Regions from separate parts of the Methylocystis sp. H4A genome, predicted to be linked through region 2. Evidence: predicted binding sites of a transcription regulator. Region 2 holds the regulator's gene; each other region holds the start of a gene.
What was found. Region 2 encodes LexA, which represses DNA repair genes until DNA is damaged. Its sites were predicted from a motif close to TGTTCNNNNTGTGTTCNG; they were not measured.
Positions count from the first base shown of each region.

Region 1: a site for LexA is predicted at 2,067-2,084, ahead of IYW40_RS14900 (PA0069 family radical SAM protein). Genes of this name have one in related genera too.
Region 3: a site for LexA is predicted at 4,271-4,288, ahead of IYW40_RS12465 (YifB family Mg chelatase-like AAA ATPase). Genes of this name have one in related genera too.

Region 1 covers NZ_JADNQY010000027.1:51,275-59,234, reverse strand. Annotated here, with positions in the region: gene IYW40_RS14905 (ribonuclease HII) at 80-820, opposite strand; gene IYW40_RS14900 (PA0069 family radical SAM protein) at 877-2,001, opposite strand; gene IYW40_RS14895 (homospermidine synthase) at 2,868-4,301, opposite strand; gene IYW40_RS14890 (hypothetical protein) at 4,689-5,660, opposite strand; gene IYW40_RS21910 (DUF6471 domain-containing protein) at 5,630-5,716, opposite strand; gene IYW40_RS14885 (acyl-[ACP]--phospholipid O-acyltransferase) at 5,781-7,960, opposite strand, start outside.
Region 2 covers NZ_JADNQY010000023.1:72,635-80,594, forward strand. Annotated here, with positions in the region: gene IYW40_RS09475 (IS1595 family transposase) at 1-686, shown strand, start outside; gene IYW40_RS09480 (hypothetical protein) at 915-1,403, opposite strand; gene lexA (transcriptional repressor LexA) at 1,576-2,286, shown strand; gene IYW40_RS09490 (ComEC/Rec2 family competence protein) at 2,312-4,576, opposite strand; gene IYW40_RS09495 (DUF983 domain-containing protein) at 4,800-5,162, shown strand; gene IYW40_RS09500 (CocE/NonD family hydrolase) at 5,187-6,608, opposite strand; gene IYW40_RS22245 (CocE/NonD family hydrolase) at 6,571-7,035, opposite strand; tRNA gene IYW40_RS09505 (tRNA-Met) at 7,177-7,253, opposite strand; rRNA gene rrf (5S ribosomal RNA) at 7,371-7,486, opposite strand; rRNA gene IYW40_RS09515 (23S ribosomal RNA) at 7,562-7,960, opposite strand, start outside.
Region 3 covers NZ_JADNQY010000025.1:195,981-203,940, reverse strand. Annotated here, with positions in the region: gene IYW40_RS12475 (pirin family protein) at 1-836, shown strand, start outside; gene IYW40_RS12470 (ATP-binding protein) at 939-2,654, opposite strand; gene IYW40_RS12465 (YifB family Mg chelatase-like AAA ATPase) at 2,664-4,202, opposite strand; gene IYW40_RS12460 (hypothetical protein) at 4,412-4,666, shown strand; gene IYW40_RS12455 (hypothetical protein) at 4,729-5,322, opposite strand; gene IYW40_RS12450 (cell surface protein) at 5,326-7,707, opposite strand.

The DNA of each region.
Region 1 (7,960 bases), on a different contig from region 2:
ATTGGCAAAACGCCGGCGTCTCTTTTTCGAACGCAAGTCTTAAAGAAATAAAAAGGTTAGCGAATAGTTGACGAAGCCCTCACGCCTCGCGCACGGGCGCGAAGCTGACGCGGTGCGCCGGGCTCGCGCCGTGCAGCGCCAGCGCGTCAAGGTGACGCTGCACGGCGTAGCCGACATTGGTCTCAAACCCATAGTGGGGATAGTGGACGGCGAGGCGGCGCATCATGGCGTCGCGCGCGACCTTGGCGACGATCGAGGCTGCGGCGATAGACAGCGCGGTCGCGTCGCCCTTGATGATCAGCTGGCAGGGGCAGTTGACCGGCGGCCGGTCGTTGCCGTCGATGAGAAGATAGGCCGGCGTCTGGGAAAGGCCGGCGACGGCCCTCGCCATCGCCGCGAGCGTCGCCTGGCGGATATTGATGCGGTCGATTTCGGCGGGGGCGACGAAGGCGACGCTCACCGCGAGCGCGCTGGCCATGATGCGCTCAAACGCTTCTTCGCGCTGCGCCTGGTTCAGCGCCTTAGAATCATCGAGACCCCGCGGCCGTCGTTCGGGATCGAGAATCACCGCCGCCGCCGCCACCGGACCCGCAAGCGGCCCGCGTCCAACCTCGTCGACGCCGGCGATCGGCCAGACGCCTTTGCGGCGCAGCTGCGCTTCCAGCCGAAAATGGGGCCCCTTGGCCGTCACAAACGCTCCCCCGGGCGGATCGCTAAGGGTCCTGCGCGACGGTGGCGTCAGCGCAGGACCGCGCAGCGAATAAAGCGCCGAGGGTGGGCGGCTGGCAACCGGAAAGACGGCGCTTGCGGCGGCGTCCAGAGAATTCTCGGCCGCGCAGGCGCGATAAGCTTGCCGGAGACCAGCCCGAGATGGGCTCAGAAGAGGCTGAGCTGCTGCGGCGCGCGGCGCGGCGGCTCGAACAGATCCGTTCGCAATCTTGTTTTTTGCGTGAATCCTAGCCGGGCGGCGGCGAGCTCAAAACGCCGGCCGATCATCCAGGCGTAGGGCCCCTCGCCTTTCATGCGGGTTCCGAAGGACGCATCGTAAAGCTTGCCGTCTCGCGTCGAGCGCACGAGCGCGAGGGCTCTGCGGGCCCTGTCAGGAAAATGCGTCGCCAGCCATTCGGTGAAGAGATCGCGCAATTCAAGCGGCAGGCGCAGCATCACATAGCCCGCTTCCCGAGCGCCGGCGGCGTGCGCCCGCGTCAAGATTCGCTCGATCTCGTCGTCATTGATGGCGGGAATGATCGGCGCCGTCATCACCGCCGTCGGCACGCCGGCGGCGCTGAGCTTTTCGATGGTTTCGAGCCGCAGTTCCGGCGTTGCGGCGCGCGGCTCCATCAGCCGCGCGAGCTTGCGGTCGAGCGTCGTCACCGAGATCGCGACCTTCGCCAGGCCCTTGGCCGCCATTGGCGCGAGCAGATCGAGGTCGCGCAGCACCAGCGCCGACTTCGTCACGATGCCGACCGGATGATTGGCGCGCGCCAGCACTTCGAGGATCGAACGCATCACGCGATGGCTCTTCTCGGCGGGCTGATAGGGATCGGTGTTGGTGCCGATGGCGATCGTCTTGGGAACGTAGCGCGACGCCGACAATTCGCGTTCGAGAAGCTGCGCCGCGCCGTCCTTGACGAAGATCTCGGTCTCGAAATCGAGGCCGGGCGAAAAGCCCATATAGGCGTGCGTCGGCCGCGCGAAGCAATAGACGCAGCCATGCTCGCAGCCGCGATAGGGATTGATCGAGCGATCGAAGGAAATGTCCGGCGAATCATTCCTGGTGATGATCGTGCGCGGCTTCTCGACGTGAAAATTGGTCTTGAGCGCCGCAAGGCTCTCCAGCGAGCCCCAACCGTCGTCGGCTTCCTCGCGAGTCTCCTTTTCGAAGCGGCCGCTGCGCTTCGACAACGCGCCGCGTCCGCGCCGGCGATCGGCCTCAACGAGGGCCGCGGCGTCGATCCGCGGCGCGCCCTTTATCTCTGCCGATGCCTGAGCCGCACCCATGTTCGCAACCTCTACCCAGCGTCGCCCCGAGCATCGCCTGGCGACCGCTCAGAACTGACGCTAGACAGAACATATAGAGAACATTCTCGGCGCGCAAGGGCGAGCACATAAAAGCAGGCTGTCAGTTTGAATCAGGCCGATCGAGGCATTGAGCGGCCTCGGGGCGGGTGACCCGAGACTGAGTCTCGCTATTTCTATGCCCAAGAACAGGTCATCGACCAGAGAGCATCGCAGCGCGCGCGGCGATCAACCTCGCGAAAAGCCTTAGGGGAAATCCTCGATAGCTGGGGGCGTCGCTCGGCAATTCGGTCTCGGACCTTCGATGTTGTGTTTTGGTCCTCATCTCGATGGGCGTCAGATCGCCCTGATATCGGGATCGATAGGTGGAAACCCAAAACCCTGGATCGAACTTCAAAAACATACCTGAGTTACAGCAGGACGCGACGACCCTTCGCGTTCGGGATCGAGGTCTGAGCCTGTAACCACCAAGAGGTTCTCGCCCGACAAGACCTGGAATCGGTCGTCGCGATAGGTGAGATATGGCGTGCCGCCATCTGGGTCGCGGACGCGTGCGGCGTTCGGTAGAGCTTCGATCCGCCGGCCGCCGTCCTGACAATCGCGACAATAGCAAACGCCGCTCAAGATCGGCTCGCCAACCGCCTCACATTGAACACGCCCGCAAACGCATGACAATCTTCTTACGGTGAAGGACATTTGTAAGTCCAATTCGTCGTAAACCAGATGGGTAGCGCAGTAGCGGAATCATAGCCGGACAATCAAACTGAGACACTCCAAAAAAGCGCCGCTCTTGCGAGCGGCGGCCTTTGATGGAGCGGCTTTCACTTTTGGCGGCGGCGCGCGACGCTTCAACGCACGAGAATATTCCTGAACTGCCACGGATCGCTTTCGTCGATATCTTCCGGGAACAGCCCGGGACGCCCCTCGAGCGGCGTCCAATCCGTGTAATAGCCCTTCACCGGGCCAAGATACGGCAGCTGCACTTCGAGGCAGCGCTTGTAGTCGACCTCGTCGGCCTCGACGATTCCGGCCTGCGGATTCTCCAGCGCCCAGACCATGCCGGCGAGCGCCGCCGAACTCACCTGCAGTCCGGTGGCGTTCTGATAGGGCGCAAGATCGCGGGTCTCCTCGATCGAGAGTTGCGAACCATACCAATAGGCGTTCTTGGCGTGGCCATAGAGCAGCACGCCAAGTTCGTCGATTCCGTCGACGATCTCGTGTTCGTCGAGGATCGTCCAGCTCTCCTGCATCTTGCCGGCGGCGCCGAACATCTCGTGCAGGGAAAGCACGGCGTCGTCGGCGGGATGATAGGCGTAATGACAGGTCGGACGATAGATCGCCTGACCCTTATCGTCGCGCAGGGTGAGATAGTCCGCGATCGAGATCGACTCATTGTGAGTGACGAGGAAGCCATATTGCGGCCCCGGCGTCGGGCACCATGAGCGCACGCGCGTATTGGCGCCGGGCGACAGCAGATAGATCGCCGCGCCGCAGCCGGAGGGATGCGTGCAGCCGATGTCGGGCAAGGATTTTTCATGCGTGCCCCAGCCGAGTTCGGCGGGCTGCAGGCCCTCGGAGACAAAGCCTTCGACCGACCAGGTGTTGACGAAGACGTCGCGCGGCTTCGGATTGCGCGCGCGCTGGGTGTCGCGTTCGGCGATGTGAACGCCCTTGACCCCGAGCCTTTGGGCAAGCTCGCCCCATTCGGCGCGCGTCGCCGGCTCCTTGTCGAGCGCGCCCGTGTCGCGCGCGATATCGACGAGCGCCTGCTTCACGAACCATGAGACCATGCCGGGATTGGCGCCGACGCAGGAGACGGCCGTCGATCCGCCGGGATTTTTGCGGCGCTCCTCGAGCACCGTCTCGCGCAGCGCGTAATTGGTGCGCGCTTCATTGGACATCGTCTTGTCGAAGTAGAAGCCCGGCCATGGCTCCACCACCGTGTCGACGCACAGCGCGTTCAATTCGCGCGCGAGCTTGATGATCGCGAGCGAGGAAACGTCGACCGAGAGATTGACGATAAAGCCCTGGCCTTCGCCCTTCGTCAGCAGCGGGGTCAAGATCTCGCGGTAGTTCTCCGGCGTCAGCTTGGTTTTGAGAAACGCGATGCCGCGCTCGTCGAGCAGACGGCGATGCGTATCGACCGGGTCGATGACGGTGAAGCGCGATTTGTCGAAATCGAAATGGCGCTCGATCAGCGGCAAAATGCCTCGGCCGATGGAGCCGAAGCCGATCAGCACGATCGGACCGGTGATTTTGCCGTAGTTTGGCCAAGTCGACATGAGGCGCAGCTCCCGAGAAAGTTATTGCGCCGCGATAAAGCAAGCGCGGACGTATTAATCAAGAGCTTGAGCAGACGCGGGCGGCAGGGGCATGGCGCGGCGCTGCGCGCGCGCTTTTCGCCCGCGCTCGGCGAGGCGCAGGCCAATTGGGCGTCTTCGACGACATGGGGGTCGTGGCTCACCGAGTGATGAAGACGCGCAAGGGCCCCTTCTCCTTCGAGACGCCCTCTTCGAGGGCTCCTCAGGATGAGGGGCCTTTGGTTTCGCAAAACTGCGGTATTATGGCGCAAACGCCACAAGGCCTCTAGGCGATCATTTTTCGCCGCAGTGCTTGGGCCGCTATGTGCGGTACTCATGCTGGCTTCGGCGACACACGCCTTGGGCGAGTCAGCGCATTTTAGTTACCGCGACAATGTGATTAACGGATTCAATCCTGTATGGATGCGTTCCTACATCAAACCCGCCGTTTGTATTTGTGATCCAAGCTATTTTAAAGGAAAAAGCTTCGAAATTTGGAATAACCGTCCTGTATACGACACCAATAATAACTTTAAAGTTGAGCCTTTCAGCACCATCAAGCATGGTGGGAACTTGGCTGCTCGGCTGTATGACGCGATCTTCAATGAGATGGCGTCTTTCTCCTGGTCCGAGAGCCCCCCCATTTATGTCCCCACCACCGTTTCGCGTCTTGATTGTTTCAATAATGAAATTGGGGCCGATATTTGTGTTATTGTCAAACATGTTCAGCACGTTGGCATTAAAACACAAATCTGTTGCCGGAGTTTTTCCAGTATTTTCAAGGGTTGCGTTTATTTTAATACATGTGATGCCGTCGTCGCGTCTATAAACAGGGCCAATGCGATTGATTGTGACGATTACCCAAGCACGCAGATCGGCACGGCCGTTCATTTCAGCAATTTCATTCGACCTAGCTGCTTCAGCAGCAGCAGCAGCGGACGCCCTGGCAGCCTTGCCAGCTTCAATAGCTGCCCATCCAGTGAAGAATGCCGCAGCAACTCCGGCCAATACGCCGAAGACGGCGACCCACCATTGATCTTCAGAGGCTTGTGCCGAACGTCTCTGTTGGCACGCATCAGCATCTTCTCTAGTTGGTGGATCATAGCACTTATACTGATAAACGCTGGCTTTGGGCGTATCGTCGCTGGTAACGACTGTGGGCCTTGGGGATTGCCAGGTTATGGGCCCAGACCGAGATTGTTCGGCTTCTGGCTCTCGATATTCGGTTTTTTCTTGGCTATTGCTGGGTTGTTCCTCACCCGGGTTTTGAGCCACTGCACTTGAGTAGACAGCGATGCAGAGAAAGACGATCAATCCGCATCTAAATGCAGCGTTTTGCATCCTACCGCCTCTAAACATTGAATCAGAAACGCGGCGGTAAACCCGCCGCGGCTGATTTTATTGTTTAGATTCCGGTCTGTCTCCAGCAGCAGCGCGACTTAAATTTAAATTCTTGGAGTTTCACGCAGACGCAGCGGCGCTTCCGTCGATGCGTCCCTGCAGACCGTTGGGCAGGCGCGGATTGGGCAGAATATAGCGCCCGCGCTCGCGCACCATTTTTGTCACCGCCGCGAAATCGAGCTTGCCGGAACCAAGAAGCGGCACACTCTCGACGATCATGATCTCCGCCGGAATCATCAGGTCGGACGCGCCCTTCGATTTCGCATAGGCCTGGAAATCGGCGCGCGTCGCGTCCTTCCGCTGCGTGACGAGAATGATTCTCTCGCCCTTGCGCGGATCGATCTCGGTCGCCGCTGCCGACAGCGCGTCGGGCCAAAGTTCCGCGGCCAGCTGTTCGATCGCCGCGAGCGACACCATCTCGCCGCCGACCTTGGCGAAGCGCTTGGCGCGCCCCTTGATCGTCACATAGCCTTGCGCGTCGATCGTGACGATATCGCCCGTATCATGCCAGCCGTTCTCCGGCGGCTGCACCACGCCGGGCTTGTCGATCTTGAGATAGCCCATCATCACATTGGGACCGCGCACCAAGAGCCTTCCGCCGTCCTCCACGCCCGGAACCGGCTCGAGCCGATGTTCGACGCCCGGCATCAAACGTCCGACCGCGCCGAATTTGTTGAACGTCGGCGTGTTGAGCGCGAGTACCGGCGACGCTTCCGTCACGCCATAGCCTTCAAGGATGCGGACGCCGAACTTCTCCATCCATAGATCGCGCGTCGATTGCTTCACCGGCTCGGCGCCGGCGACGACATAACGGATCGATCGGAAGTCATAAGCGTGCGCCGGGCGCGCGTAACCGGCGAGAAAAGTGTCTGTCCCGAAAAGAATCGTGGCGTTTGAGCCGTAAACGAGCTCCGGCACGATGCGATAGTGCAAGGGCGAGGGATAAAGATAGATCGGAACGCCGGAGGAGAGCGGCAGCGTGAAACCGACCGTCAGACCGAAGGAATGGAACATCGGCAGCACGTTGAACACCTTGTCCGTGCGTCCGAAGTCGATGCGCGCCGCCGCTTGGGCGGCATTGGCGAGCATGTTTCGATGCGACAAGGCGACGCCCTTTGGCGCGCCTTCCGAACCCGAGGTGAAAAGGATCGCCGCCATCTCCTCGGCCTTGCGCGGGGCGACGGGTTTACGGAAGCGCCGAAAGGCGTCGAGCCTGTCGGCGAAGGAAATGCGCGTCCGCATGTCTTCGAGATAGACGAGCGAAACTTTCTCTTCGAGCGCAGCTGCAAGCTTTTCGAGCTTGGCTTTCTCGATGAAGCCGCGCGACGTCAAAATTGTCCTCGCCTGCGCCGCCTCGCAACCCGCCAGAATATTGGCGGCGCCGGCGGTGAAGTTGATCATCGCCGGCGTGCGGCCGGCCGAAATGACCGCGAGGAACGCTATTCCTGCGCCATTGGCGTTCGGCAGCATCAGTCCGATCGCGTCGCCCGGCCTCCCAATGCCCGCAATCTTGCCGGCGAGCGCGCGCGTCCCGATCAGCAGCCTGCGATAGCTGAGCTTGCCGGCGATCGGATCTTCGAGAGCGACGCGCGACAGCCCGTGCGTGCGGGCGGCTTCAACGACGGCGTCGAACAAAGTGCGATCGACGTTTGAGGCGCGAAAGACGAGATCCGACATGATCTGATACAGCGCCGCGCCGGCCGCCATCCGCCGCGCCTTGCCTTTCAGCGCGTCATCGACCGTCAGGCGGATAGGTTCGAGCACGGTGAGCGTGAATTTCGGAAACCAGCGCCGGCGCGCCTGTTCGCGCGTCAGCCGCGAGAACATCGTCGCCTCGGCGCCGTCGATGTGCACCGGGACAACCATCGCGCCCGACTTCTCTGCGATCAGCCCCGCGCCGTCATAGACCTTCATCAGACTGCCGGTGACCGTAAGCCGGCCTTCCGGGAAGATGACAAGCGGATTCCCGTCCTTGACCGCATTGATGAGCGCGCGCGCGCCAAGCGGATTGGCTGGATCAAGCGGGATCACGCGCATGAGTTTCAAAAACGGCTTCGCCCACCATGTCTTCGAGATCGCGCGGTCAACGGCGAAGACCGGCTGCTTTGGCATGACGGCGAAAATCGCCGCGGCGTCGAGAAAGCTCACATGGTTGAGCGCGACGATCGGATTGGGTCCCGCCTTCTCGAAATTCTCGTATCCCTTAACCTCGAGACGGTAGAAGGCGCGAAAATAGATCG
Region 2 (7,960 bases):
GGACGCCATTCGAGAAGACGCGAACGCCTTTAACGGACTGGTTTTTCGTCATGTTCCTGTTCACGGCCTCGCGCAATGGCGTCGCCGCGAAAGAGGTTCAGCGCCAGATCGGCGTGACTTACAAAACCGCATGGCGCATGTGCAAAGAAATCCGCAACTATATGGGCACGGTCGACGGCGACCGGCCGCTAGGCGGCGCGCGCCCTTTCTCGCCCATCGTCGAAATTGACAAGGCTTTCATCGGCGGCAAAGACCGCCAAGGACAAGACGACAAAGCCGTTGTTCTCGGCATGATGGAGCGCCACGGCGACGTTGTTACGAGGCTTGTTGCCGGCCGCAATGGCCGTCACGTCATGCCACAGGTCACGACTTGGGTCATCGAAGGCTCTCGCGTCATGACTGACGACGCCCGCGTTTTCCAGCATATGCATAAGGAAGGCTTTATTCACGAAAGCGTCAATCATGGCGAAAAAGAATATGTGCGCGGCGAAGCGCATACGAATAATATCGAAGCCTTCTGGTCAAACCTGAAGCGCGGCATTCAAGGAACTTACATCAGCGTGTCTAAGAAACATCTTCAGAAGTATCTGTGGGAGTTTGAATATCGCTACAACCTTCGTCATGCTCCGCATCTGATGCTGCCGTGTCTGATGGGTGGCTTTGCGAAGCCGGCACGCCGAGCATAGCGGCTAGCAGATTATCGAAGCGATTTCCGATTGTAAGCATTGGATTGCTGCGCCTCATTTGATTTGCCCCACAGAATTTTTCTTCCGCCATTCGTTGATATCCATTTGCGAAAATCCTGGCGATATTGTTTTTGTGTCCTCTTCCGGGCCAACAAAAGTTATGTTAGTGAAATGGCATCTCTTAAATTTAATTCCAGACAGCAAAACAGCACCCATAACAGGTTGCCCTTATGGCAGAGAAAGGAAGTGCAATTTTGGATTGTCTGAAAAACTGCAAAATTCAAACCTATTATTGCTATGAACCTTCAAAAAAGCCGGCCCGTTGACTATGCATCTGTCAAATATCTTTTCTGATATAAATGGATATGTGTCATCTATTAAACTATCAATGCGAATTGTCTCATTCGAGTATGAATTACGCGCTTGCTCGGCATGCAATGCTGTAGAACTTTCTGGCGCCCTTCGAAGTAAAAAATCAGCCCACGCATAAGCTGCGAAGCCAATGAAAAATCCAGCCGCCATAAAAAACCACTTTGATTCCAAAATTGGGAGAACCGCATCCATCATCGGCCCCCAATTTGAAGCCAAGATGCGATCCCATCCCTTATCCTTGGCGAGTTCTTGAATGTTCGCTTGGGATATCGGGACGAGCACACCTGTTGCGACAATCCCTGCCACCACAGTCGCGCTGTATCGAATGGCGTTCTTGATCTGCATGCCTCATTCATACCACGATTCCCGTCACATGTTCAAAGGGGATACCTTCGACATTTGGCTTGCGGAACGCAGTAAGAACCGATATCGTTCTGTTCATGATTTGTTTAGGTTATCGAGCCAGAAGCTGCGGCTCAGCCAAAATCAACGATTCGGCTTGCGGGGCGGTGCGGCGATGCTGACCAAAAAACAAAACGATCTATTGCGCTTCATCCATGAACGTCTGAAGGAGTCGGGCGTGCCGCCGTCCTTCGACGAGATGAAGGACGCGCTCGACCTGCGGTCGAAGTCGGGGATTCATCGGCTGATTCTCGCGCTCGAGGAACGCGGCTTCATCCGCCGCCTGCCCAATCGCGCCCGTGCGCTCGAAGTTCTGCGTCTACCCGAATCGTCCACGCCGCGTACCGCCGGCGGGCGCAACGGCAAGTTCTCGCCGTCCGTCATCGAGGGGAATCTCGGGCGCGTCCGGCCGCTCAGCGAACGTTTCGAGGACGAAGGCGAACGTCAGGTCGCCATTCCGGTCATGGGACGCATCGCCGCCGGCACGCCGATCTCCGCCATCCAGAACCGCAGCCACACCATCAGCCTGCCGCCCGACCTTCTCACGAGCGGCGAGCACTTCGCGCTCGAAGTGCGCGGCGATTCGATGATCGAAGCCGGAATCCTCGACGGCGATACGGTCGTGATCCGCAAGCAGGACAGCGCCGACACCGGCGACATCGTCGTGGCGCTGATCGACGATGAGGAAGCGACGTTGAAACGCCTGCGCAAACGCGGCGCTTCGATCGCGTTAGAGGCCGCCAACCCCGCCTATGAGACGCGTATCTTCGGCCCCGATCGCGTGCGCATTCAGGGCAGGCTCGTCAGCCTCTTGCGGAAATATTAGTTTCGCGGGCGTCGGCGCACCGCCGCTACTCAAGCGGCTCCATCGCGCGCGCATCTTCCGCGCTGCGCTCTTCATCGCTCAGCGGCGCGGTAAATCCGGACGTGCGGCGATTGCGGGGCGCCGGCGACCAGGGCCGATCCTCGTCGATCGCGCGCGCCGTCGTCCATTCGACGCCATCCGCCTTGAACCTCAAAGCCACAGCCCCTGTTTCGGCTAGTCTGCGGCGATCGATCACGATCTCCGCCGCACAGCCTAACGGCGCGTAGAGCGGCGTCACGATGACGGCGGCGCGCGCGCAGTCTTCGAAGAAACCGCCGCGCCCGGCGACGAGCGCGACAAAGCGGCCATTGACGGCCTTCGCCACGCAACCCGCGCCGTCGCAGGCGACGCCGCTCCTGGCGTCCGCGGACTGGCGCGCGTCTCCATCCGCCCGCAACCATTGTTCCGCGGCGAATGCGCTCGGCTTTTGCCCCATGACGGCAAGCTGTCCGGACGGCAGGCGCAGCGCCGCCGATTCACCGGTCGCCGGCACGGCCAGATCAAAGGGCGCGCCGCTTCTCGCGCCCATCAGTCCGATCAAGGCGAGAGGAATGGCGAGCGCGCGCCACGCCCAAGTGCGCCAGAGCACGAGCGACAGGACCGCAAGCGAAAGGAAAAGGATCGCCCAGGGCGCAAAGGCCGCAACCGGCAGACTCGCGCCGGGGGCGTTCGCGATCAGCCCGGCGAGATAGGTCACGAGGTCGATGCCCAGCTTGAGGTAGCGCCAGATGAAGCCGTCGAGGCCCAAGGGGTAAAGCGCGGCGCCGACGAGCGCGCAGGGAACGGCGAAGAATTCAATGATCGCCAGCGTCAGCGGATTGCCGATCAGCACATAGGGGCTCAGCTCGTGAAAATCATTCGCCATGAACGAAGCCGTCGCCGAGGTCGCGCATAGCGTTGCGAACATCGCCGCCCCGGGTCCGTGCAGCAGGCGCTCGACGACGCTTTCGCGAAGCGCTCCCCATCGCCCTCGCGGCGCGCGATCGTCGATGCGGCGCTTCGCGAGATATTCGCCGCGCCATTCGTACACCGCGATCAAAGCCGCCACCGCCGCGAAAGAGAGCTGAAAGCTCGCGCCGAGCAACGCCTCCGGCTCGAAAGCGATGATGAAGAGCGCGGCAAGCGCCAGATTGCGCATCGACAGCGACGGCCGATCGAAAAGAACCGCCGCGAGCATGATGAGAGTCATCACGAGCGCGCGCTCGGTGCCGACGCGAGAGCCCGTGCCGATGTCGTAGAGAATGGCGCCGAGCATGGCGAGCGCCGCCGCCCATTTCTTGATCGGATAATTCAACGCGAGCGTTTGCGACATCGCCAACAGGCGCCGAAAGCCGACGAAGAAGATGCCCGCGACGAGCGTCATCTGAACGCCGGAAATGGTGATGATGTGAAATATGCCCGCCCGGCGAATGAGATTCTTGGCGTCTTCCGACAGCAAGTCGCGCTTGCCGGTCACCATGGCGGCGGCGATCGCGCCCGTGTCGCCTTCAATGATTCGATAGACCCGCATCGCCAAGGCGTTGCGCATGCGATCGACGTGCGCGAAAAAACGCAGCGAGAATGGCGCCGGTTCGGGCGGCGACATGGTCTCGATTCGCCCAAGCGCGTTGCCGACCGCGCCGATGCGCGCAAAAAATGCGTCACGCGCGAAATCATAGCCGCCGGGGAGCGCCGCCCGCGCCGGCGGCATCAGCCGCGCCTTGAAGGCGATGAAGTCGCCCGCTGAGAAATTCGGCTCGCCGCGCGTCGTCAGCCGCACGCGGGAGGGAACAATGTCGTCCGGATAGCCTTCGGCGCTCGCAACGCGCAGAATAAAACGCGCCCCGGCCCGGCGCAGATCCACCTCCTCGACGAAGCCCGTCAGCTCACCGATTCCAATGCGTGGAATGACCGGCGCCGCGACGCGCGCCGTCCGCCAGGCGCCCGACGCAAAGCCGAGGGCGATGAAAGCGAGCGTCAGAAAAAGCGCATGGGCGCGGGCGTGGCGGCGCGTAAGCCCGGCCAAGACCGCAAAGGCGGCGAGCGCGCAAAGGCAAAGCGCGAGCGAAGGTTCCCGCTCGGCCGAGAAATAGAGCACGACGCCGCCGCCTGAAGCGACGACCAGCCAGAGAAACGGGCGGCGTAGCGCCCGCTCCTGCTCCAGCGACGCGCGCAGGGCCTCGGCCAATCCTCGTACACGCAGCGGAAAGACGCGCGATGAAAGATCGCGGCCGCGCTCCTCCCTTTCAGCGGTGCGTGAAATGTCGTTCAAGAATGACTGGCCCCGCACAATTACGGGAAAGAGCCTAGCGCCGACCGCGCCCCTTGTCTTGCGCCGCCTTGCGTCCCTGAACCGTCGCTCGCCAGTGGGCGGTTGCCTGCGGCGCCATAAAAAACTATCCCCTTAATCAGGAGCGAGATTCACGCTTGGGATGGACTCGCAATGCGATCAGCGCGCAGTGGCGCGGCGATCGCTGTCAATCGGTTTGGCGTCAATGAACAACGATCCATCGCCGGGCAGATCCTTGTTTCGCGGACTGACGCGAAAATGCCCAAACTGCGGCGAGGGCAAGCTGTTCGCGAGCTACCTCAAGCCGCGCGATTCTTGCGCGCATTGCCGGGAAAGTTTTGCGGGCCTCGATGCAGACGATGGCCCAGCATGGCTGACCGTCGGCGCCGTGACGATTACAGTCGTGCCGCTTCTCTTCATATTAGAGAGCAGCGGACGTTACTCCTACGCTGTCGAGATGCTGATCGTTGTGCCGCTAACGATCGCGCTCGTGTTGCTGTTGCTCCCGCTTACGAAAGGATTTTTCATCTCGGCGCTATGGCTGCTGTCGAGGAAGCCGAATTCATAGATTCGCGTATGTTACACGGAGCTCTCACGCCGCCGGCGCCTCGGACACGACAAGATAAGTGTCCGGCCCGTAATGCAACGTATTGCGCGCGAAATAGGGCGGCCCCGGCATATCGAAATGCACATAGCCGTGGCTGACGTCGCTCCGCAGCAGATCGAGGCGGCTCGCCACATCGAGTCGCAACCGGTCGCCGGGCTGAAGCCGGGTCGGTCCAGGCGTAACGCTAAAGGAGAGCGTCACCGGCCTACCCGGCTGTAAGGGCTCCCGCACGGATGTGTCATGCGCGATCTCACAGGCCGTATCGCGCGCCGGATCGCGCCGCCGCCGCGCAGGACTCATGGCTCCGAGCGAGAGAAGGCTATAGGCGCCATCCTTGGCGACGCGGCCGAGCCGCGCCACGAGATAGGAATCGATCTCATTGGAGCTGAAGACGAGATTGAGCGATATGGGGCCGGCGAGCGTCATCGACCGCTCCGCGGTCATTTCGAATGTGAGGGTCTGGTTCGCCACTTCATCGAACCCGCCGAGCACCGGCAGGCCCAGCGGAACGGCGGCCCAGCGGTTCTCGCCCTCTCCCGGCGTCTCCGCCAATTTGTGACGCGCGTCGTCCGCGCCGCCCGAGGCGAGATAGAAGCGTCGCTGCGCCGAGCCCTGCGCCGGAAAGTCGGCGGCGCCGACGTACCGCGCCTCGCCTTCAAGCCAGTAGCGGACGGCCGGCTGGCTGGCGTAGCCATTGTCCACGCCGTAGAAAATGTGATCGAAGAAGGCGAGCGCTTCCAATTGCCAGGCATAGACCGGAAGCTCGTAGCGCGGCGGGGCGAGGATCATCCATTTGCGGCCCGCCGGAGTCGCGGCGTTCTGGAACAGATCATAGGTCCCGAACTGGTGCAGGTTGAAATAGCCGAGATTCTGCACCACGACGAAAGGGATCTCGATCTTGCCGAGATCTCCCGAAGGGCCCGATTGGAGCAGGCAAGTCTCTCGCGATTTTCCGTCGAGCATCCAGTTCGCGTACCATTCGCGCACCGGCTCGACCGGCGTTTTGGACATGAAGGCCCGGTAGATGGCGTCTATCCGCTTCATCAGCAAAGGTCGCCACAAACGCTGGAGCGGCGAATTGAAGACATGGCTGAGGAGCGCTCGGGCGACCGGCGGCACGCGCAGGCCATACATCGCTGGCGTGAAGTTGGCGCCCATCCAGAGATTGCAGAAATAAAGGTTGAAGACGCCGCCAAACTGCACGAGGTGCCGGAAATAATCCGTGCAGATCTCGTTGCAGAAAAACGCCTTCAGCGCCGGCGGGCGGCGCACGGCGACGAGAGGCTGCGTCATGCCGTAGTAAGACGTGCCAAACAGCGCCACACGACCGTCGCACCAGGGCTGGGCCGCGGCCCAGGCGATCGCCTGTTCATGGTCGTCGACGTCCTCGGGAGACAAGGAAGACATTTTGCGTCCCGTCCGAGCGGCCCATGCCCCGCCGCTCCACCACGACCTGGACATAGCCGCGGGCGGTGAACACCGGCGGCGAGCCGATCTCATTGCTGCCGGTAGGCGCGCCGGCGGTGTGCAGCTCGCGCGTATAGGCGGCGAACTGGACGATCGCCGGATAACGGCCCGGCGCACGGGGCGTATACACATCGGCCGACAGGGTGACGCCGCCGGCCACCTCTATGCGCTGGTCGGCGAAAAGGCGACAGCCGAGTCCCTCGGCTGCGGCGCGCGTCGGCCGCCATCCCGCGAGTTGTTCGCGCGTCAGTTCCGGCGCCTTCATGGGAATGAGATTGTCGAGCCACTCAGGCATGGCGACCCCCTTTTTCAAATTGCCCAGCGTCGCGCCGATTCGCCGCAAAAAGACGCGCGATCGCGTCTTCATTCTCATCAGCAATGAAGCGGCGCTTGATTGTTGAGATGCCGGCCCGTATCGGCAATGGCTCCCCGACGAAAAATGCCGCAAAGCCTATCAGCGCACAAAGAAAAACCCCGGCTGCAAGAGCCGGGGTTTTTCGAATTGGATTGGTTGCGGGGGCCAGATTTGAACTGACGACCTTCAGGTTATGAGCCTGACGAGCTACCGGGCTGCTCCACCCCGCGCCAAGAGAAACACGCTAAACTATACGCGCTAAAGCAAAGCGCGAAGACAAAAAAGCAGCGCGGCGAAAGCAGCACTGCTGAAAAAGTCTCGATAAGAGGAATCGATGTGCTTCGCAGGCCTGGCGACGACCTACTCTCCCAGGTCTTGAGACATAGTACCATTGGCGCAGAAGCGTTTGACGGCCGAGTTCGGGATGGGATCGGGTCTGATCGCTCCGCCGAAGGCCACCAGGCCGGCGAAACACATCTTCGAAGCAAATGAGGTCTTTCTATTCGCGCCATACGAGTATGGGCGTCGATAAATGAGAGCGATCAAGCCAATCGAGCTATTAGTACCGGTAAGCTCCATGCGTTGCCGCACTTCCACACCCGGCCTATCAACGTGGTCGTCTTCCACGGCTCTCAAGGGAGAACTCGTTTTGAGGTGGGTTTCCCGCTTAGATGCATTCAGCGGTTATCCCGTCCATACATAGCTACCCTGCACTGCGGCTGGCGCCACAACAGGTCCACCAGAGGTATGTTCATCCCGGTCCTCTCGTACTAGGGACAAATCCTCTCAATTCTCCTACACCCACGGCAGATAGGGACCGAACTGTCTCACGACGTTCTGAACCCAGCTCACGTACCACTTTAATCGGCGAACAGCCGAACCCTTGGGACCTTCTCCAGCCCCAGGATGTGATGAGCCGACATCGAGGTGCCAAACA
Region 3 (7,960 bases), on a different contig from region 2:
ACTGGGTCGGCGACGGCTTTCCCGTGCGTTCGCTGTTTTCGCATCACGAACATGGCGCGGGGGTGAGCCCCTTTTTGCTGTTCGACTACGCGGGACCGTTTGACTTTCCACCGACCGCCAAGCGGCGCGGCGTCGGCGCCCATCCGCATCGCGGCTTCGAGACGGTGACGATCGTCCTGGACGGCGAGCTCGCGCATCGCGACTCGACCGGCGCCGGCGGACTTATCGGTCCCGGCGACGTGCAGTGGATGCGCGCGGCCTCGGGCGTCGTCCACGAGGAGTATCATTCCGAAAGCTTCGGCAAGTCGGGCGGACGCTTCGAGGTCGTGCAGCTTTGGGTCAATCTGCCGGCGCGCGAGAAGATGAGCCCGCCGCGCTACCAGACCCTCCTCGACAAGGACATTCCGCGCGTCGATCTGCCAGATGACGCCGGAATCGTCCGCGTCATCGCCGGGGAATTCGATGGCCATCGCGGACCGGCGCAAACGGCGACGCCGATCGATCTTTGGGACGTGCGGATCGACGCAGGAAAAAGCGCCCGATTCGCGCTTCCAGAAGGCCATACGGCGCTTGCGGCGATTCTCGAAGGAACGGTCGAAGTCAATGGCGAGCAGATCGCGCGCGCGACGGACGTTGTCGTATTCGACGAGGAAGGCGGCGACATCGCCTTCGAAGCCAACAATGACGTGAAGCTGATCCTCATGAGCGGCGAGCCGATTGACGAGCCCGTGGAGCAACACGGCCCATTCGTGATGAATACGCAGGATGAATTGCGGCAGGCCTTCGCCGACTATCAGTCGGGACGGTTCGGCGTCATCGCGCCCCAGGGCGGCTAGAGCGCTTTCCGAGCACATCGAATGATGTAAGGAATCGCTCAACATCAAAATGTTGGAGCAGGTTCCTATCGAAAAAGTCTGTCAGCTTTTTCGGAACCTGCTCTAAGAGGAAGCGCTGCTGCGACGCGGCGCCAATCTCAGCTCTTCGATCGTCGCCGCGAGCGATGCGAACTCCACCGGCTTGGTGAGAAAAGCATCGACTCCGGCGGCGCGGGCGGCGCGCTCGTCTTCTTCGCGCGCGCTGGCCGTGAGCACCAATATGGGCGTGCGCGGCGCGCCTGCCCGCGCCTCCGCCTCACGAATGCGGAGGCTCGCCTCGCGTCCGTCGAAATCCGGCATGAAAAGATCCATGACGATCACGTCATAGGGCGCGCCCACGCCCTCGATCGCTTCGCGGGCGCGCGCGAGCGCAAGCGCGCCGCTTTCCGCCCGAGTCACTGTCGCGCCAAGCTTCGCGAGGTGACGCGTGAGGATGAGCGCGTTGATCTCATTGTCTTCGGCGATAAGCGCGTTCACCCCGGCGAGCGCCTGCGGCGGCGCGTCGTCGTCAGGCGCCGGCGCCTTGGCGCGCTCTGGCGACAGACGGGCGATCAGCGAGGCGATCCGCACCGGCTTCACCAGCCAGCCGTCGAAGTCGCACAGAGCGTCTTCGCCGAAGGCGCGCCGTTCGATTGGCGAGAAGAGCAGAAACAGTCGTCCCGCCTGCGCGTCGCGAGCGACTTTCGCCAACTGCGCGGTCATTTGCGGGCCCAGCGCGCAGTCGACGATGACGGCGTCGAAGGGTTTCTCGCGCCGCCTTTGCAGCGCGGAGGGCGCATCCTCGGCCGCGACGATCTCCGCTTCGGCTCCGGCGAACCGCAAGCTCTCGGCGAGATAGGGCGCTTCAAAGATGCTTTGCGCAACGATCAGCGCCTTAAGCCCGGAAAGAGGCGCCGGCGCCCTGTCTTCGCTGAACGGCGGCGCAGGAAGCGTGAAGGCGAAAACGGCGCCCATGTCCGATGAATTGACCAGCGCCAGCGCGCCGCCCATCCTGGCGACGAGACGGCGAGAGATGGCGAGGCCGAGCCCTGTGCCCGCCTGCGGGTGGTTCTCGGAAGGATCGGCCTGCTCGAATTCCTCGAAGATCGCCTCGCGCGCCGCCTCTGGAACGCCCGGCCCGGAGTCGCGCACCTCGAAGCGCAGCCGCGCGCCGTCTCGCGCGACGCGCACGCCCACGCCGCCGCGCTCGGTGAATTTCACCGCGTTGCCGATGAGGTTGACGAGCACCTGCCGAAGTCGCGCCGGATCGCCCACGATCTCGCGCGGCGTGTCGGGCAGGATGACGCTGGCAAGCTCCAGCCCTTTGGCCATCGCACGCGGCGCCAGCAATTCGACCACGCTTTCGACGAACGGCGCGAGCGCAAAGGCTTCGTGACGCAGCTCGAACTTGCCGGCTTCGATTTTGGAGAAATCCAGAATGTCGTCGATCAGCTGCGAGAGCGAACGGCTGGAATCGCCGATCGCTTCGACATAGCTCGCCTGTTCGGCGGTGAGCCTGGTCATCGCGAGAAGCTGCGCCAGCCCCATGACGCCGTTGAGCGGCGTGCGGAATTCGTGGCTGACCGCTGCGAGAAAGCGCGACTTGGCAAGACTGGCGGCTTCCGCTCTGTCGCGAGCCGCGGCGGCGGCGCGCAGCTCCCAGATTTCATCGCGCAGCGATTCGAACTCGGCCTCGACCTGTTCGCGGCCGCGCCTGCGCAAAGCAATGAAAATGGACGCCGCCAGCAGCAGAATGGCGAGCTGCGCCGCGAACAAAACCACAATATGGTTTAAGGACATGCGCCCATATCAGGCCGCAAGGCGCCCCGACGCAAGTCCTGCGCGATAGGAAAGCGCTTCAGCAAGATGCGGTCGGCCGACGGATTCAGCGCCGTCGAGATCGGCGATGGTGCGCGCGAGCTTCAAGACCCTGTGAAACCCTCTGGCCGTGAGGCCGAAGCGCTCGGAGGCGTCCCGAATCAGCGCTGTGCCGGCGGCGTCAAGATACGCCACGCGCTCGATGACCGCCGCCGGCGCGGCGGCGTTGGCGGCGACCCTTGGCAGCGAGAGAGCGTCGTAGCGTGCGCGCTGAATCTCTCTAGCCCGCGCGACGCGCGCCGCGACCTGCCGCGAACCCTCGCTCGGCGGCGGCAACACGAGATCGGCGGCGGTCACCGCCGGCACCTCGATCTGCACATCGAAACGGTCGAGCAGCGGCCCCGAAAGCCGCGCCTGATATTGCGCGACGCAGCGTTCATTGGGTTGGCGCTTGCAGGCGTAGCCCGGATCCATCGCGTGACCGCAACGGCAAGGATTCATCGCCGCGACAAGCTGAAAGCGGGCTGGGTAGACGGCGCGATGATTGGCGCGCGACACCGCCACCTCGCCCGTCTCCAGCGGCTGACGCAGGCTGTCCAGCGCTTGCGGTTGAAACTCCGGCAATTCGTCGAGAAAAAGCACCCCGTTGTGGGCGAGCGAAATCTCGCCAGGCTTTGCATGGGAGCCGCCGCCGACCAGCGCCGGCATCGAGGCGGAATGGTGGGGCGCGCGAAAGGGCCGCCGGTCGGTCAGTTCGCCTCCGGCAATCTGCCCCGCCACCGAATGAACCATTGAGACTTCGAGCAATTCCCGCGGGGTCAGCGGCGGCAGGATCGACGGCAGCCGCGCGGCGAGCATCGATTTTCCCGCCCCCGGAGGGCCGCTCATCAGAAGGTTGTGGCCGCCGGCGGCGGCGATCTCGAGCGCGCGCTTGGCGCTCTCCTGTCCCTTGATGTCGGAAAGGTCGGGCTGATCGGCGGCGAGCCTGCGCACCGCCGGCTGAGGCCGGGCCAGAACCTGCACGCCCTTAACGTGATTGACGAGTTGGATGAGCGAGCGCGGCGCGATCACCTCCATATCGCTCGACGCCCAGGCCGCTTCCGGCCCGCATTGGCTCGGACAGATCAATCCCAAGCCCCGCGCGTTGGCGGCCACCGCCGCCGGCAGGACCCCCGCCGTCGGCGTCAGCGTTCCGTCGAGCGCAAGTTCGCCAAGCACGACGAATCCTTCGAGCGCGTCGGAGGGAATGGCTCCAATGGCCGCCATGACGCCAAGCGCGATCGGCACGTCATAGTGGCTTCCCTCTTTGGGCATGTCGGCAGGGGCGAGATTGACGGTGATTCTTTTCGCCGGCAGCGCCAGACCGGACGCGATCAGCGCCGCGCGGACCCGCTCGCGCGACTCGGCGACGGCCTTGTCGGCCAGGCCGACGACGTTGAAGACGACCGCGCCGCTCGAAATCTGCACTTGGACGTCGACGGGACGGGCCTCGACGCCTTCGAACGCGACCGTCGCCACCCTCACCGCCATCGCGCGCTCCCGAGAAATTCTTTTCTGCAATTATCTTCGACAGCTTAACGGGCGCGCGATCCCAGCGCAAGAACATTATATGAACATAGCCGCGCCAGAACTAACCTAGATCGCAAATTGCAATTGCCAAGTTTCGGTTCGCGCGCTGATATTCTGCGGGCGCGGCGCGCAAGCCGTGCGATTGGACAGGTTTAAGGAGGAGATTGGAGATGAAATGGACGACGGGTCTCGCGCTTGTTTTTGCGGCGGCTCTGGCCGCGCCGGCCGCCGCCATGCCGCTCGCGCCGAGTGAGACGGCCGGCGCGCCGATCGTGCAAGTTTATGGCGGTTGCGGGCCTTACGGCCATCGCGGTCCCTATGGCGGCTGCCGTTGGGGCGGACAATGGGGAGGATACGGCGTCGGTCGCGCCTGCCCGCGCGGCTTCCATCTCGGCCCCTACGGCCGCCGCTGCTGGCCAAACTAAGCTCAGCGAAAAGCCGGGATGGCGAACCGTCCCGGCGCTTTGGCGGCGCCCTCCCGTCGCCGTCAGGGCTGCTTTGGCCCGGACGGGCGAAGTCCCGTCCCGCCTCTTGGCTGTTCCGCGGCGCTCGGGGCTGGCGCGTCGCTCGGCGCCACCGGCGCCGAAGATCCCAGCGAAACCGAGAGGCCGAACAGCTTCCACTGGCCTTGAACCGGCGCATAGAGCAGCTCGAAGCGAATCTGCGTCGGCACGGAGGGGAAAAACCCTGACATGTGCATCATACCCGTCGACTCGATTTGCGGCAGCATGCTGAGCTGCGGCTCCAAGACGGCGACGCCTGACAGGTCGAGATGTTGGTTGCGCTGATAGGCGAAAATTTCCGCTAGCCGCGCGGCCGTGTTCGTCTGGAAGCCCGGGGCTCCAAGGTCGCGCAGCACCGTATAATTGCCGGTTTTGTTGGCCTGGTCGAGCGCAAGCAGAGTCGAGCGGACGAGAATCAGAACCCCGTTCTTGTCGATATCAGCGGGCCTTGGCGCCTGCGCCGGCCTCGACGGCGCAGGCTTAGGCGCCGGCTTAGGCGACTGCGCCGAAGCCATCATCGGAGAGAAACTCGCGGCCACAAGGGCCGCGAGCAGTATTGTCTTGACCTTCACGATCATGGATCACCAAGCCAGCGTCACGCCGGCGCGGCCAGCGACGCCGCCGTATTTGAGGCCCGCGCCGATGCCGGCATTGACCACCGCCCATTCGTTCAAGCGAAGTTGCGCCTGAGCGGCAAGGCCGTACTGACCACGGAAGGTGCCGAAGTTGCCGGTGACCGAGAAAAACTTGTTGTCCGGCAGGTAGCTGGCGCCGCCGAGCGCGACGGCGACCGCCGTGCCCTCGTAACCACGTTGCACCGATCTTCCGAGGCTATACACGCTTTGCGACAGGCCCAGAACGCCGGCCTGGAGAGCTTGGATGTCCTGCGGACCGAAAGCCGAAGTCGCAAGATTTCCGTTAGCGTCAGTGGTGGTGAACTTCGTCACGCCAACCTGCGAGGCCAGGCTCTGGGCCGAGGTGATGCCCGGCGCTTGGTAGACGTTGTTCGCCGTGCCGAGCACGATCTGGTTGGGAGCGGTGGCGACTGCGCCGACGCCGATCGCCGTCGAGCCGACGCCCGTCGCGGAGGAGCCGGCGCCGATCGCCGTCGAGCCTAAGCCCGTCGCGGAGGAGCCGACGCCCATGGCCGTGGAAGCCACGCCGCTCGCGTTGGAGAACGCGCCGTTCGCCGTGGAGCCGATGCCACTCGCGTTTGAGAACGCGCCAGAGGCCGTGGCGCCAGCGGCGCTGGCGTTCGAAAAGGCGCCGGTCGCGGAGGAGCCCAAGCCGGTCGACGTGGAGCCGAACCCATAGGCGTTCGAGGCCTTGCCCGTCGCCTTCGAGAAGTCGCCGACGGCCGTGCCGTTGTTCGACGCGGTCGAATTGAGACCGATCGCGACCGAGTCGGTGGCTTTCGCGTTCGTGCCGATCGCGATCGCGTTGGCGCCCTTGGCGCCCGCCTGCGCGTTGTTGCCGATCGCGACCGCGTTCGTTCCAATCGCCTTCGAACCTGAGCCGGCGGCGAAGGAATTGTCGCCCAACGCAGCGTTGCCCGTGCCGACGGCGGTGCCGCTGTCGCCGGTGACCAGATTGCCAGAGCCAAAGGCCTGGGCAGTATCGGCGACGACGAGGTTGGTGTTGCCGATCGCGGTGGATTTGTCGCCAATGACGCCGTTGATGGTGCCGACCGCGTTCGAGCCATCGCCAATCACGCCGTTGATCGTGCCGACCGCGTTCGAACCGTCGCCGATCACGCCGTTGATCGTGCCGACCGCGTTCGAACCGTCGCCGATCACGCCGTTAAGCGTGCCGACGGCGTGCGAACCGTCGCCGATCACGCCGTTGAAGGCGCCCATGGCTGCGGAGTTGTCGCCAATGACGCCGTTGACCGTGCCGAAGGCGCTGGAATTGTCGCCGATGACGGCGTTGGTCGTGCCGACGATGGTGGACTTGTCTCCAACCACAAGGTTCTTGGCGCCGACAGAAGTGGAGTTCTTCCCCAGGATGCCGTTGAGCGTGCCGACAGCGGTCGAGTTTTCGCCGGCGATCGCGTTGAACGAGCCGACCGAGGTCGCCTTGGTCGACGCGGCGGTGATGATATTCAGATTGCCGACCGCGGTGGAGCCGTCCGCATTGGCGAAATTCGCCACGCCCACCGCAGTGGAGCCCGTTCCCGCGGAAGTGTTGGCGACGCCCTGCGCGACAGACAGCGGCCCCGACGCGGTGTTGCCGACGCCCTGCGCGACAGAACCCAATCCGGTCGATTTGTTGCCGACGCCGATCGCCGCCGAGGCAACTCCATCCGAGGTGTTGCCTACGCCGATTGCCGCAGACCCAGCTCCGTTGGAGGTGTTTTTTGTGCCAACCGCCGACGAGCCAAGTCCGTTCGAGGTGTTGCCGACGCCAACCGCCGAGGAGCCGACGCCGTTGGACGTATTGCCGATGCCGATCGCCGCGGAGCCAGCGCCATTCGACTCATTGAGATTGCCGATCGCCGTCGACAGATCGCCCTTCGAAAGGTTGCCGACGCCAACGGCCGAGGAACCGAGGCCCGACGAGGTGTTCAGAACGCCAAACGCCGCAGAGCCAGCTCCGATGGCGTTGTTGCCGTTGCCAAATGCAGCGGCGCCGAGCCCAGAGGCGGTATTGCCGATGCCAAAGGCCGACGAAAGGTTCCCAGACGCGGTGTTGGTGTTGCCGAACGCCGCCGAACCTGCCCCAGAGGAAGTATTGCCAATGCCGAAAGCCGAGGACACGGCTCCCGACGCATTGTCGAGAAATCCGCAGGCAAAGGAAGTAAACGCAGCGGCGGAGCCGAATGAATTGCCGCAGACTGCGGCGCTCGCCGAAGTCGGAGCAAACGCCGCGCCCATCGCTACAGCGGCCGAGCCGCCCATGAGCGCGCGACGAATCGCGATGGCGCCATTTTTCGACGTGCTGAGTTTCCGAGAAAGTTTGGTCACGAACAGTTCCCCCAGTTCCTAGTCTGCGATGAGCACCGAGCCGCGAATTTGCCAAGCCGCGGGAAGAGCGATCGTGATGTTTACAATTTATACGGGCATGCACAGTCAACGACGAACGACGCCTTTTGCGCTCGGTTTGGCCACATTTCCGGCCGCTGTGATAAATAGGAAACAGTGCGGAAGTGACTGAAAACACGTCAAATACTTGAAGTAACTCATCTATTTGGATTCTGATCATGCGCGCCTCAATTGA